3 regions of the Klebsiella ornithinolytica genome follow, and region 2 is predicted to be linked to each of the others. Evidence: predicted binding sites of a transcription regulator. Region 2 holds the regulator's gene; each other region holds the start of a gene.
The links. Region 2 encodes CRP, which controls carbon source genes, mostly activating them, when cyclic AMP is high. Its sites were predicted from a motif close to ATGTGANNNNNNTCACAT; they were not measured.

Region 1: a site for CRP is predicted at 1,335-1,352, ahead of Q1L34_RS07585 (mannitol dehydrogenase family protein). Genes of this name have one in related genera too.
Region 3: a site for CRP is predicted at 2,457-2,474, ahead of Q1L34_RS21940 (glycoside-pentoside-hexuronide (GPH):cation symporter). Genes of this name have one in related genera too.

Annotation. Positions count from the first base shown of each region.
Region 1 is NZ_CP130153.1:1,602,897-1,607,287, reverse strand. It holds gene uxuA (mannonate dehydratase) at 47-1,237, opposite strand; gene Q1L34_RS07585 (mannitol dehydrogenase family protein) at 1,444-2,910, shown strand; gene Q1L34_RS07580 (CobW family GTP-binding protein) at 3,032-4,009, shown strand; gene Q1L34_RS07575 (phosphatase PAP2 family protein) at 4,052-4,391, shown strand, end outside.
Region 2 is NZ_CP130153.1:437,784-442,174, forward strand. It holds gene Q1L34_RS01960 (YccS/YhfK family putative transporter) at 1-1,566, opposite strand, end outside; gene crp (cAMP-activated global transcriptional regulator CRP) at 1,619-2,251, opposite strand; gene Q1L34_RS01970 (OsmC family protein) at 2,558-2,962, shown strand; gene Q1L34_RS01975 (phosphoribulokinase) at 3,043-3,909, opposite strand; gene Q1L34_RS01980 (YheU family protein) at 3,945-4,163, opposite strand; gene Q1L34_RS01985 (hydrolase) at 4,160-4,391, opposite strand, start outside.
Region 3 is NZ_CP130153.1:4,616,243-4,620,633, forward strand. It holds gene pdhR (pyruvate dehydrogenase complex transcriptional repressor PdhR) at 1-392, opposite strand, end outside; gene aroP (aromatic amino acid transporter AroP) at 1,036-2,409, shown strand; gene Q1L34_RS21940 (glycoside-pentoside-hexuronide (GPH):cation symporter) at 2,582-3,988, shown strand; gene Q1L34_RS21945 (glycoside hydrolase family 43 protein) at 3,988-4,391, shown strand, end outside.

The sequences.
Region 1 (4,391 bases), 1.2 Mb from region 2:
AATCCAGAGGCTGTCCTTTCTACTTCTTACCTTCCCGCCGCCAGAATTACAGCAGTTCCGGATACTTCGTCATCTTCAGCGCCAGCTCAACGCCGCGTACTTCCGCCATCCCCTTCAGACGACCAATCGCCGAATAGCCCGGGTTGGTTTTCTTACGCAGATCGTCCAGCATCTGGTGGCCATGGTCCGGACGGAACGGAATCGGACGCAGATCGCCCGCGTGCTTGCGACGCAGCTCTTCGCTCAGAATCGCATCCACCACCGCCACCATATTGACGTCACCGGTCAGATGCGCCGCTTCGTGGAACGTTTTGGGGTTCTCTTCACGGCAGGTCGAACGCAGATGAGTGAAGTGGATCCTGTCGCCGAAGGTTTCGACCATTTTCACCAGATCGTTATCGGCACGCACGCCGTAAGAACCGGTGCACATCGTAAAGCCGTTGTTGATGCTGTCCACGGTCTCTTTCAGCCACTGCATGTCTTCGATAGTCGAAACGATACGCGGCAGACCGAGGATCGGACGCGGCGGATCGTCCGGGTGTACGGCCAACCGTACGCCAACCTCTTCGCATACCGGTACGATAGCACGCAGGAAGACGGCCATGTTCTCACGCAGCTGCGCTTTATTGATATGGTCATATTCCGCCAGCCGCGCGCGGAACTGTTCGAGGGTATAGCCCTCTTCTGCGCCCGGTAAACCGGCAATAATATTGCGGGTCAGCTTTTCAATATCTGCTTCGCTCATCGCCGCAAAACGAGCCTGCGCCTGGCGCTGCTCCTCTTCACTGTAATCCGCCTCGGCGCCAGGGCGCTTAAGGATATGTAACTCAAAAGCGGCAAACGCGATTTGGTCAAAGCGCAATGCTTTCGAACCGTCCGGCAGCTGGTACTCAAGGTCAGTGCGCGTCCAGTCGAGAATTGGCATGAAGTTATAGCAGACGGTATCAATCCCGCAGGCTGCCAGGTTACGAATGCTCTGCTGGTAGTTGGCGATCCAGGTCGCACACTGCCCGCTTTGGGTTTTGATCTCTTCGTGTACCGGGATACTTTCCACGACCGACCACGTCAACCCTTTTTCCGCCAGCAGCGCCTGACGCTGTTTAATTTCGTCAACCGGCCAGACTTGACCATTAGGAATATGGTGCAGTGCGGTGACCACACCCGTCGCGCCAGCCTGCCGTACATCATCAAGCGACACCGGATCGTTCGGTCCATACCAACGCCAGGTTTGTTCCATCGCTATGCCCTCTCAAAGTTGTTATACCAATAACACCAACATCAATGATGACTACCATACAGGCTTCTCGCCGGGGATCAATTTATCCCGCTAAATTGATTGATCCAGCTCACACTAAGCGTATAAACACGGCTCACCAATTTAATTTGTTGTCATATAACTTTACACTGACATTGTTAATCATTGGTTAATCAGGTGTGTAAAGAATGACAACTATTGCTACCGCTACGCTGCCAGAAAGCGTGCAGCTTCCTCAGTACGATCGCAGCCAGCTGCGCTCGCGCATTGTGCACTTTGGCTTCGGGGCGTTTCATCGCGCTCATCAGGCCCTGCTTACCGATCGGGTGCTGAACGCCAGCGGCGGAGACTGGGGGATCTGCGAAATTAGCCTGTTCAGCGGCGACCGGCTGATGAGCCAGCTCCGTCAGCAGGACCACCTGTTCACCGTGCTGGAAAAAGGCGCGCACGGCAACCAGCCGATTGTCGTGGGCGCCGTTCACGAATGTCTGAATGCAAAGCTGGACTCTCTGCCCGCTATCATTGAAAAATTCTGCGAACCGCAGGTGGCCATTGTCTCGCTCACCATTACAGAGAAAGGCTACTGTATCGATCCCGCCAGCGGCACGCTGGACCTGACGCAGCCGCGCATTATTCACGATCTGGACAATCCCACGCTGCCGCAGTCGGTGCCGGGGATTCTGGTCGAAGCCTTGTCCCGCCGCCGCGAACGAGGCCTGCCGCCGTTTACGGTACTCTCCTGCGATAATATTCCTGATAACGGCCACGTGGTTAAAAATGCGGTTCTGGGCATGGCGGAGAAGCGCGCCCCCGAACTGGCGCAGTGGATCGCTGAACACGTCAGTTTTCCCGGCACCATGGTTGACCGTATTGTGCCCGCCGCCACCGATGAGTCGCTGGCTGAAATCAGCGCCGCACTCGGCGTAGAAGACCCATGCGCCATCAGCTGTGAGCCATTTATTCAGTGGGTGATTGAGGATAACTTCGTGGCGGGCCGCCCGGCGTGGGAAATTGCCGGCGCCCAGATGACCGATAACGTGCTGCCGTGGGAACAGATGAAACTGCGGATGCTCAACGGCAGCCACTCCTTCCTTGCCTGGCTCGGCTACCTTGCCGGCCATGCGCATATCAGTGACTGCATGCAGGATGCGGTGCTGCGCAGCGCCGCTCGCCGACTGATGCTTGACGAACAGGCCCCGACGCTGGCTATCGAAGGCGTCAATCTGACGCACTATGCCGACAGTCTGATCGCGCGCTTCAGCAATCCAGCGCTTAAACATCGCACCTGGCAGATAGCGATGGACGGCAGTCAGAAGCTTCCACAGCGTATGCTTGACGGTATTCGCGTTCACCTGCAGCGCGGTAGCCGCTGGCCGTTGCTGGCGCTCGGCGTGGCGGGCTGGATGCGCTACGTCAGCGGTATAGATGATGCCGGTCAGGCTATCGATATTCGCGACCCGCTGAGCGAGAAGATTCAGGCTCTGGTTGCCGGCAGCCGCAACGAGGAACGCGTCAGCGCCCTGCTATCCCTGGAAGAAATCTTCGGTCGCGACCTGCCGGGCAATACGCAGTTTGTAGACAACATCACCGCCGCCTGGCATCAGCTTTGTACCGTCGGTGCCCGCCAGGCTATCGCCAACGTGCCCGGGATTTAACAATTGCTGCTCTTTTGCGGACAGAATTCTTTTCTGTCCGCCGTAGCCCTTCTCTTTTCCCCTTTTTTTCGTCAGGATAGTCTCAACTGTTACAACATTACATTTGTATCCTGGAGAAAATGTGACCAAAACCAACTTGATCACGGGGTTTCTCGGCAGCGGTAAAACGACCTCGATTCTTCATCTGCTGGCCCACAAGCCTGCAGATGAAAAATGGGCCGTGCTGGTTAATGAGTTTGGCGAAGTGGGTATCGATGGCGCTTTGCTGGCCGATAGCGGCGCCCTGCTCAAAGAAATTCCCGGCGGCTGTATGTGCTGCGTCAACGGCCTGCCGATGCAGGTGGGGTTGAATACCCTGCTGCGCCAGGGGAAACCGGATCGTCTGCTGATTGAGCCTACCGGGCTCGGCCATCCCAAACAAATTCTCGATATTCTGACCGCCGCCGTCTACGAGCCGTGGATCGATCTTCGCGCCACCCTGTGCGTGCTGGATCCCCGCCAGCTGCTGGACAGTAAAGTCATGGCGAACGACAACTTCCGCGATCAGCTGGCGGCGGCCGATGTCATTATCAGCAATAAAACGGACCGGATGACGGCGGAAAGCGAACAGGCCTTTGACGCCTGGTGGCAGGAACACGCGGGCGAGCGACTGCATATTGGCGCCACCCACGGCAATATCGACCCGAAGCTGCTGGATTTACCGCGCCGGAATCTGACACCGCTGCCGGAAAGTGCCGAACATGCGCACAGTCACGGGCAGAAAAAAGGTCTGGCCGCGCTCAGCCTGCCGGCCCACCAACGCTGGCGACGGAGCCTCAACAGCGGTCAGGGCTACCAGGCCTGCGGCTGGATCTTTGATGCCGATACGACCTTTGATACGATTGGCCTGCTTGAGTGGGCTCGTCTGGCGCCGGTTGCCCGCGTCAAAGGCGTGATGCGTATTGCCGAAGGCCTGGTACGTATTAACCGTCAGGGACTTGATCTGCATATTGAAACCCAAAACGTTGCGCCCCCGGACAGCCGTATTGAGCTGATTACCGAATCCGAGGCGGACTGGAATGCGTTACAAGCCTCTTTGTTGAAACTTCGTTTAGGTTAAGGCGGGTATGTTTCCCGCCGTCTTACACAACTCGCAACTGTTATGATTAAAAACCGAATTCCCCTGATCCTGCTGCTTAACGCTGCGGGCTTTGCTCTCTTTTTTTCGTGGTATTTGCCCGCGAATCATGGTTTCTGGTTGCCGCTGGATTCCGCCATTTTCCACTTCTTTAACCAGGGTGTAGGAAAGAGTCAGGCCTATGCCTGGCTGCTGGCTATCATCAATAACCGGGCTTTCGACGCCTGCTCTTTGCTGGCGATGGGCGCCCTGATGCTGAGCTTCTGGTTGAAGGAGCAAAGCGCCGGTCGCCGTCGGATCGTCATTATCGGCCTGGTCATGCTGCTGTTCGCGGTAGTCATTAATCAGCTGGCGCAGCATCTGA
Region 2 (4,391 bases):
TTCCAGCGCGTCGTGAGCGTTCTTACGCAGTAGCCCGCTTTGCCATTGCGGCCATAGCCAGACCATGCCGCCAAAGGCGATAAGGCAGCCGATAAGCGTATCGATAAGCCTGGCGACAATATACTGCTCGCCGTTGAGCGTCAGAAGCTGCAGGGTATACACCGCCGTCACGGTAAAGCCAACCATCGCCCAGCCATAATGCTTGCGGATAATCAGGTAGCTCAGCAGCGTGACGAGCAGCATCGCGGAGAGCGTATAACCCTCCGGGACATGGAAGTGCAACGCCAGTCCGGCGATGGCCAGACCGGCAAGCGTACCTGCCGCCCGATGGACGATACGTACCCGCGTCGCGCCGTAGCCGTTTTGGGTTACAAAAAGCACCGTCATCAGGATCCAGTAAGGCTTGGGAAGGTTCAGGGCACTTCCCATCAGGCTCGCGGCCGTTAACATCACGCAGATACGCGCAGCGTTACGTAACGCCGGTGATTTTAACGAGAGATAGTTTTTTAGCGCGGGCAGCAGCGGCAGACGGCGCTCTTTATCCGCCATCAGGTTGCGAGCGTACAGCGGGCGCTGGGTACGCAGCACCCGGGCTATTCGGCTGAAGTGCCAGGCGCAGAACTGCCCTACCGGGTTGTCCGGATGCTGCCAGGCAATTTTCTCCAGCGCGCCGATCTGCTTATCCATGTTAAAGCGCCGCGGATAGCGGTGGTACAGGATGTCATCGGCCAGCACCCGCAGGCGAGCGGCAACGGTTTGCGCGTTCCAGCGGATCACCGCCTCGGCATGGCTGCGTTCTACCAGTTTTTGTACTTCTTCGGGTTGGTGCAGGCTGACGGAGATATGTTCCTGCAAATCCAGCGCCATCTGAAACGCCCGCAGCAGGCGCTTGTGGTCATTGCGCTGGTTCGCCGCCAGCATATGCATCTGCTGGTAGCATTGGGTGATCAGGTCCACCACCTTCTGCTGGCGCGTGAGCAGCGGCGGCAGTGAAGTGGTGGGATCGATATGCTGGGTCAGCAGGCTGTATTTGGCTTCGCAGTAGTTAGCCAGCTCGCGATAGAGCAGGCTCAGCGATTCGCGCAGCGGCTGCTCGCGCCATAGCCAAAACCAGAACCAGTTAAACAGACCGTACCACAGCGTCCCGAGGGCGTAGATCAGCAGTGGCTCCCAGACGGGCATGTTTCCGGCAAGGCTCAGGGTAAAGATCGCGGCAATCAACGAAGCGGGCAGAAGCCTGGCGTGCAGAGAGCTGATCTCCGCCGTCACGCCGAGCAGCAGCGCCAGGCCGCTGAGAATCAAAGGTAGCGGGATCGCCTGCTGAAGCAGAAGCTGGACGACCAGACTGCAGCCGGCGAACAGCGAACCGCCAATAATCAAGCGTTTAAAAAAACGTTTGTGCGGCGTATCCAGACCGGCGACGTTACAGCAGGCGGGCACCAGCGAGAACAGCAGACCTTGCTGTAAATGACCGAGGAGGAGGCCGATTGCGACAGGCAAACACAACACCAGCGTTTGCCGCAGTGCATAGTTGACTTCCGGGTGATAAATCAGCCTGCGCCACATAGAGGGAAAACAAAAACGGCGTATTGCGCAAGCAATACGCCGTTTTATCGACTTAACGCGTACCGTATACGACGATAGTTTTACCGTGTGCGGAGATCAGGTTCTGATCTTCCAGCATCTTCAGGATACGGCCAACGGTTTCGCGGGAACAGCCAACGATCTGACCAATTTCCTGACGGGTAATTTTAATTTGCATACCATCAGGGTGGGTCATCGCATCCGGCTGTTTTGCCAGGTTCAACAGCGTCTGAGCGATGCGCCCGGTGACGTCGAGGAAGGCAAGGTTACCCACTTTTTCTGAGGTCACCTGCAGACGGCGAGCCATCTGCGACGACAAGCGCATCAGGATATCCGGGTTAACCTGAATGAGCTGACGGAATTTTTTGTAGGAGATTTCGGCCACTTCACATGCGGTTTTCGCACGTACCCAGGCGCTACGCTCCTGGCCTTCTTCAAACAAGCCTAATTCACCGATGAAATCGCCCTGGTTGAGGTAAGAGAGGATCATCTCTTTACCTTCTTCATCCTTGATGAGCACAGCCACAGAGCCTTTGACGATGTAGTACAACGTTTCTGCTTTTTCACCCTGGTGGATCAGCGTGCTTTTAGATGGGTACTTATGAATGTGGCAATGAGACAAGAACCATTCGAGGGTAGGGTCTGTTTGCGGTTTGCCAAGCACCATGCGCGGTTATCCTCTGTTATAAGCTATCTCCGGGTGCCGACACTACACGGCATCCGGGCATGCAATCGTATTGTTTCCCTATGCCTGGGAAACGGGCTGGTGATTTTTCTTCAGCCTGTAATGTGAACTCCTCTGCATACATGCAGTACATCAATGTAATACTGTAGCATCCCGACTGTTTTAGCATAGCTTTTGCCGCATGTCTCCTGGTGTCTCGCTTCAGCATGATGCAGGTCGCCTTCCGTTGCGAGAATTGTTATGTACGCGTAATCTGTCAGGAAAATTGCAACCTTGGAGTTAAATTTTATGCAAGCTCGTGTGAAATGGGTTGAAGGGTTAACCTTCATCGGAGAGTCGGCTTCAGGTCACCAGATTCTGATGGACGGCAACTCCGGAGATAAAGCGCCAAGCCCAATGGAGATGGTGCTGATGGCGGCGGGCGGATGCAGCGCGATCGATGTCGTGTCTATTTTGCAGAAAGGTCGTCACAACGTGACTAACTGTGAAGTCAAGCTGACGTCTGAACGTCGGGAAGAGGCGCCGCGTCTGTTTACCCATATCAACATGCATTTTATTGTCACCGGCAAGGAGCTGAAAGATGCGGCCGTCTCCCGTGCGGTGGATCTGTCGGCGGAGAAATACTGCTCGGTGGCGCTGATGCTGCAAAAAGCGGTGAACATCACCCACTCGTTTGAGGTGGTAGAGGCGTAATGCCAGATACCCGGTGGCGCGATGCTTACCGGGTTGACACCGTCTTGCAGGCCGGCGCAAGCGTAGCGCCGGCCGCGAATTTAAATTGCTTTACCTTCCATCAAGCGTTCCACCAGCGGCGTCATGATGAGCTCCATCGCCAGCCCCATTTTCCCGCCAGGCACCACCAGCGTATTGATATGCGAGATAAACGAGCCCTGTAGCATCGCCAGCAGCCAGGGAAAATCGATATCCGGTAGGTTGCGGAAGTGGATCACCACAAAGCTTTCATCCAATGACGGAATGCCCTTCGCCGCAAACGGGTTGGAGGTGTCGACAGTGGGGACGCGCTGGAAGTTGATATGGGTGCGCGAAAACTGCGGTGTGATGAAGTTGATATAGTCTTCCATTGAACGGACCACGGAATCCATCACCGCTTCACGGGAGTGACCTCGTTCACTGGTATCGCGGATGAGCTTCTGAATCCATTCCAGGTTGACGATAGGCACCACGCCAACCAGCAGGTCGACATTCTGCGCGACGTTATACTGCGGCGTGACAACCCCGCCGTGCAGCCCTTCATAAAACAGGACATCGGTCGGTTCCGGTAGCGGTTGCCACGGTGTGAATGTGCCCGGTACCTGATTCCACGGCACCGCCTCATCATAGGTATGCAAATACTTGCGCGACTGGCCGCTACCGTTACGCCCGTACTCAAGGAAGGTGTTTTCCAGCAGGCCGAAGTCGTTGGCTTCCGGGCCGAAGTAGCTGATGTGTTTCCCCTGATCGCGCGCTTTGCGGATCGCCATGTCCATTTCCGGGCGGGTATAGCGATGGAAGCTGTCGCCTTCTACCTCCGCGGCACGCAGATTTAGCTGGGCGAAAATTTTACGAAAGGCGAGGCTGGTGGTCGTGGTTCCCGCGCCGCTGGAGCCCGTGACGGCAATCACCGGATGTTTGGCAGACATAACAACTCCCAGATTAAACGATGTGTGGCGCCGCCTTAGCCGTGAAACTGCTTGCGGGGCATGATGTTGACCGTCTCGTGCAGTTCTGACCACACCAGCACGGCTTCTCCGCTTTTCAATTGCTGTTTGACGTCGGCGACTTTATCCGCCAGCGAGCGTTCATGTTCACCATAATCGGTGCCCTCACGCAACACAAAGCTTTCGATCAGGTTATCCAGCGTTTCGGGATCCAGATCGTGCCAGGGAATAATCATTTTTGTGCTCCCAACCAACGGGTTAACCAGTCCGGGATACGCTTTTCCAGCCACATTTCCGGTTTGCGCAGCGTGCCGCCGACGAATCCGACGTGTCCGCCATTTTCGGTCAGCTGATACTCGACGTTTACCGGGAGCTGCTCTTGCGGCGGAATGGAGTGGTGGTCCATAAAAGGATCGTCCTTCGCATGAATGATCAGCGTCGGTTTCGTAATGTCGCTGAGGCGC
Region 3 (4,391 bases), 1.4 Mb from region 2:
TGCAGCTCGCGAATACGTTCGCGGTCAGCATCATTGCTGCGCAGCGCCGCGTAATAAGCCGCGATGCCTTCCAGCGCGTGGCGGGTTTCCAGCAGATCAAATTGGGATTCAGGGTGATCGGACAGTAGCTCGACCAGCGGGTCGCTGAAGCTCTGCCACAGGCTGCTCTGTACAAAAGTTCCACCGCCCTGGCGACGAAGCAACAAGCCCTTGGCTTCGAGGCGTTGAATCGCCTCACGCAGCGAGGGGCGGGAAACGTCGAACTGTTTGGCCAGTTCGCGTTCAGGCGGGAGTTTTTCACCGGGGCGTAAGGTCCCCTCAAGGATTAAAAACTCAAGCTGCTGCTCTATCACATCAGATAGTTTTGGTTGGCGGATTTTGCTGTAGGCCATATTCCCTGTCTCTGCCATTAGCCCGTAGTCAATTGGTCTTACCAATTCGCAGTTCGTAGCGGTAAAGTAACAAAGTATTCACCTTCTGTCCATACAGGTTTTGATTGAAATCAGGAAACCACGCACATTTTAACAACCTTACAGAAATAACATTTCAGAATTGTAACTTCACACAAATGATGTGTTTACCCCATAAGAGGTAGCGTTAACGTTTATGAAACGAAAAATTAGGCTATCTGAACCGATTCAACTCCGTAAAACTCAATTATTTATTCATAAGGAGTGAATATTCAGCCACCTCAAGCGGATCGCGTTCACCGGCCTGCTATTTACAAATGGTTTCTTTTTGCTCGCTTCGTCATCATCCCTTCATAAAGCAGGTGCATTCACTCGCGCTTATCACTATTCTCGGTGAGACGAAAGGCCTTTTGGTGTTTTTATGTTTCGCCTTCCGTAAAGAAATCAATACGAAAACGGAATTTCGGAATTACACCACACAACAATATGTAAGCTGAATCAATCAGGACCGAGCTGACCAAAACGCCCTTGAATTTAGATAGCTATGCTATCTGGCAGGGACAGACAACGAAGCAGTAGCCTGAAGGACGACGCGTATAAACATAATAACCACACACGAGGTTTCATGATGGAAGGTCAACAGCATGGCGATCGGCTCAAGCGCGGCCTGAAAAACCGCCATATTCAGCTTATTGCTCTGGGCGGCGCTATCGGCACCGGCCTGTTTCTGGGCAGTGCATCCGTTATTCAGTCCGCCGGCCCCGGGATTATTCTGGGCTATGCGATCGCCGGTTTTATCGCCTTCCTGATCATGCGTCAGCTGGGTGAGATGGTCGTAGAAGAGCCGGTAGCAGGTTCATTCAGTCATTTTGCGTATAAATACTGGGGCGGTTTTGCCGGCTTTGCTTCCGGTTGGAACTACTGGGTACTGTACGTTCTGGTGGCCATGGCCGAGCTGACTGCGGTCGGGAAATATATTCAGTTCTGGTGGCCCGAGATCCCAACCTGGGTGTCCGCTGCGGTGTTCTTTATCGCCATCAATGCCATTAACCTGACCAACGTGAAAGTGTTTGGTGAAATGGAGTTCTGGTTCGCCATTATTAAAGTAGTGGCCGTTGTGGCGATGATTCTGTTTGGCGGCTGGCTGCTGTTCAGCGGCAACGGCGGCCCACAGGCAACCGTACGCAACCTGTGGGACCAGGGCGGGTTCCTGCCGCATGGCTTTACCGGACTGGTGATGATGATGGCGATTATCATGTTCTCGTTTGGTGGTCTGGAGCTGGTCGGGATCACGGCAGCTGAAGCGGACAATCCGGAACAGAGCATCCCGAAAGCCACCAACCAGGTTATCTACCGTATCCTGATTTTCTATGTGGGCTCGCTGGCCGTTCTGCTTTCACTGCTGCCGTGGACGCGCGTCACCGCAGATACCAGCCCGTTCGTGCTGATCTTCCACGAGCTGGGCGATACCTTTGTGGCCAACGCCCTCAACGTCGTGGTGCTGACCGCTGCGCTGTCCGTGTATAACAGCTGCGTATACTGCAACAGCCGCATGTTGTTCGGTCTGGCCCAGCAAGGGAACGCCCCGAAAGCGCTGATGAGCGTCGATAAGCGCGGCGTGCCGGTCAATACCATTCTGGTCTCTGCCGTGGTCACCGCGCTGTGCGTCCTGATTAACTACTTCGCACCGGAGTCGGCCTTTGGCCTGCTGATGGCGCTGGTGGTTTCCGCGCTGGTCATTAACTGGGCGATGATTAGCCTGGCGCATATGAAGTTCCGTCGCGCCAAGCAGCAGCAGGGCGTGGTTTCGCGTTTCCCGGCGCTGTTCTACCCGGTCGGCAACTGGGTCTGCCTGCTGTTCATGGTGGCGGTACTGGTGATTATGCTGATGACACCGGGCATGGCGATTTCCGTTTACCTGATCCCGGTATGGATTGCGATTCTGGGCGTCGGCTATCTGTTTAAACAGAAAAGCGCCAGCGCACTAAAAGCACAATAATACATCTCTGGATTCTGTGCCCGTCCCGTCATGGCGGGCACAGAGCATTGTTATCTGCTTCACACTTTCCCTCCAACAGTCGTTTTATCCATATCGTTGACCTGATACTGCAACGCATTTATCGGCAATTCCGCAAATAATTCTCTCCATACCGCAACGGGGAGATCTCCAGATGGCAGGCAATAAACTTTCAGTGAGAGAAAAGATTGGCTATGGGATGGGCGATGCCGGATGCAACATCATATTTGGCGCCATCATGCTGTTTGTTAACTACTTTTACACCGATATTTTTGGCCTCGCGCCCGCGTTAGTGGGCGTTTTGTTGCTCTCCGTACGCGTCATCGATGCCGTGACAGACCCGATCATGGGCGCCATGGCCGACCGTACTCGCAGTCAATATGGCCGCTTCCGTCCGTGGCTGCTGTGGATGGCCTTCCCCTACGCGCTGTTCAGCGTCCTGATGTTCACCACGCCGGAATGGACCTATCACAGCAAAGTTATCTATGCCTTCGTCACCTACTTCCTGCTCTCACTGACCTATACCGCGATTAATATTCCCTACTGCTCGTTAGGCAGCGTGATTACTAACGATCCGCAGGAGCGCGTAGCCTGCCAGTCGTATCGTTTTGTGCTGGTCGGTATTGCCACGCTGCTGCTGTCGCTGACGCTGCTGCCGATGGCCGACTGGTTCGGTGGCGCCGATAAAGCCAAAGGTTATCAGATGGCGATGACCGTGCTGGCAGCAATTGGTATGTGTATGTTTTTATTCTGCTTCGCCACCGTTCGTGAACGCGTGCGTCCGGCGGTACAGACCCACGATGAACTGAAGCAAGACTTTAAGGACGTCTGGAAAAACGATCAGTGGGTTCGCATCCTGCTGTTAACGCTTTGCAACGTCTGTCCCGGGTTTATCCGCATGGCCGCCACCATGTACTACGTGACCTGGGTCATGCAGCAAAGCACCCACTTTGCGACGCTGTTTATCAGCCTCGGCGTGGTCGGGATGATGATCGGCAGTATGCTGGCAAAAGTGCTGACCGATCGCTGGTGCAAGCTGCAGGTTTTCTTCTGGACCAATATCGCCCTGGCGATTTTCTCCTGCGCGTTCTACTTCTTCGACCCACATGCCACCATGATGATTATGGTGCTCTACTTCCTGCTCAACATCCTGCATCAGATCCCGTCGCCGCTGCACTGGTCCCTGATGGCTGACGTCGATGATTACGGCGAGTGGAAAACCGGCAAACGCATCACCGGGATCAGCTTCTCCGGTAATCTTTTCTTCCTGAAAGTCGGGCTGGCGGTAGCCGGCGCGATGGTCGGTTTCCTGCTCTCATGGTACGGCTACGATGCCGGCGCCAAAGAGCAGAGCGCCTCGGCGGTAAACGGTATCGTGCTGCTGTTCAGCGTCATTCCGGGTGTTGGCTACCTGATTACCGCAGGCGTCGTGCGGATGCTGAAGGTCAACCGCGAGTTTATGTGCCAAATCCAGTCGGACCTGGAAAAGCGTCGCGCTAACTACGAGGAACTCAATACCTGGCAGGATCTCAAAACCAGTGAACACATAAGGAAAGCTTGATGAGCAACTGGCCTAATCCGTTTATTGAACAACGCGCGGACCCCTATATTCTGCGCCATCAGGATCACTACTATTTTATCGCCTCGGTTCCGGAATATGACCGGCTGGAGATTCGTCGCGCGGCGACGCTGGAAGGTCTACGCGAAGCGCCGCCGGTGGTGGTCTGGCGTAAAGCGGAGAGCGGCCCAATGAGCCAGCTCATCTGGGCACCGGAACTGCATGAAATTGACGGGAAATGGTATATCTATTTTGCCGCTGCTCACACGCAAGACCTGGACCAACTCGGGATGTTCCAGCACCGGATGTTTGTCCTCGAATGTGCCGACAGCGACCCGCTCAGCGGTCAGTGGGTTGAAAAAGGCCAGGTAAAAACGCCCTTCGATACCTTTGCGCTGGATGCCAC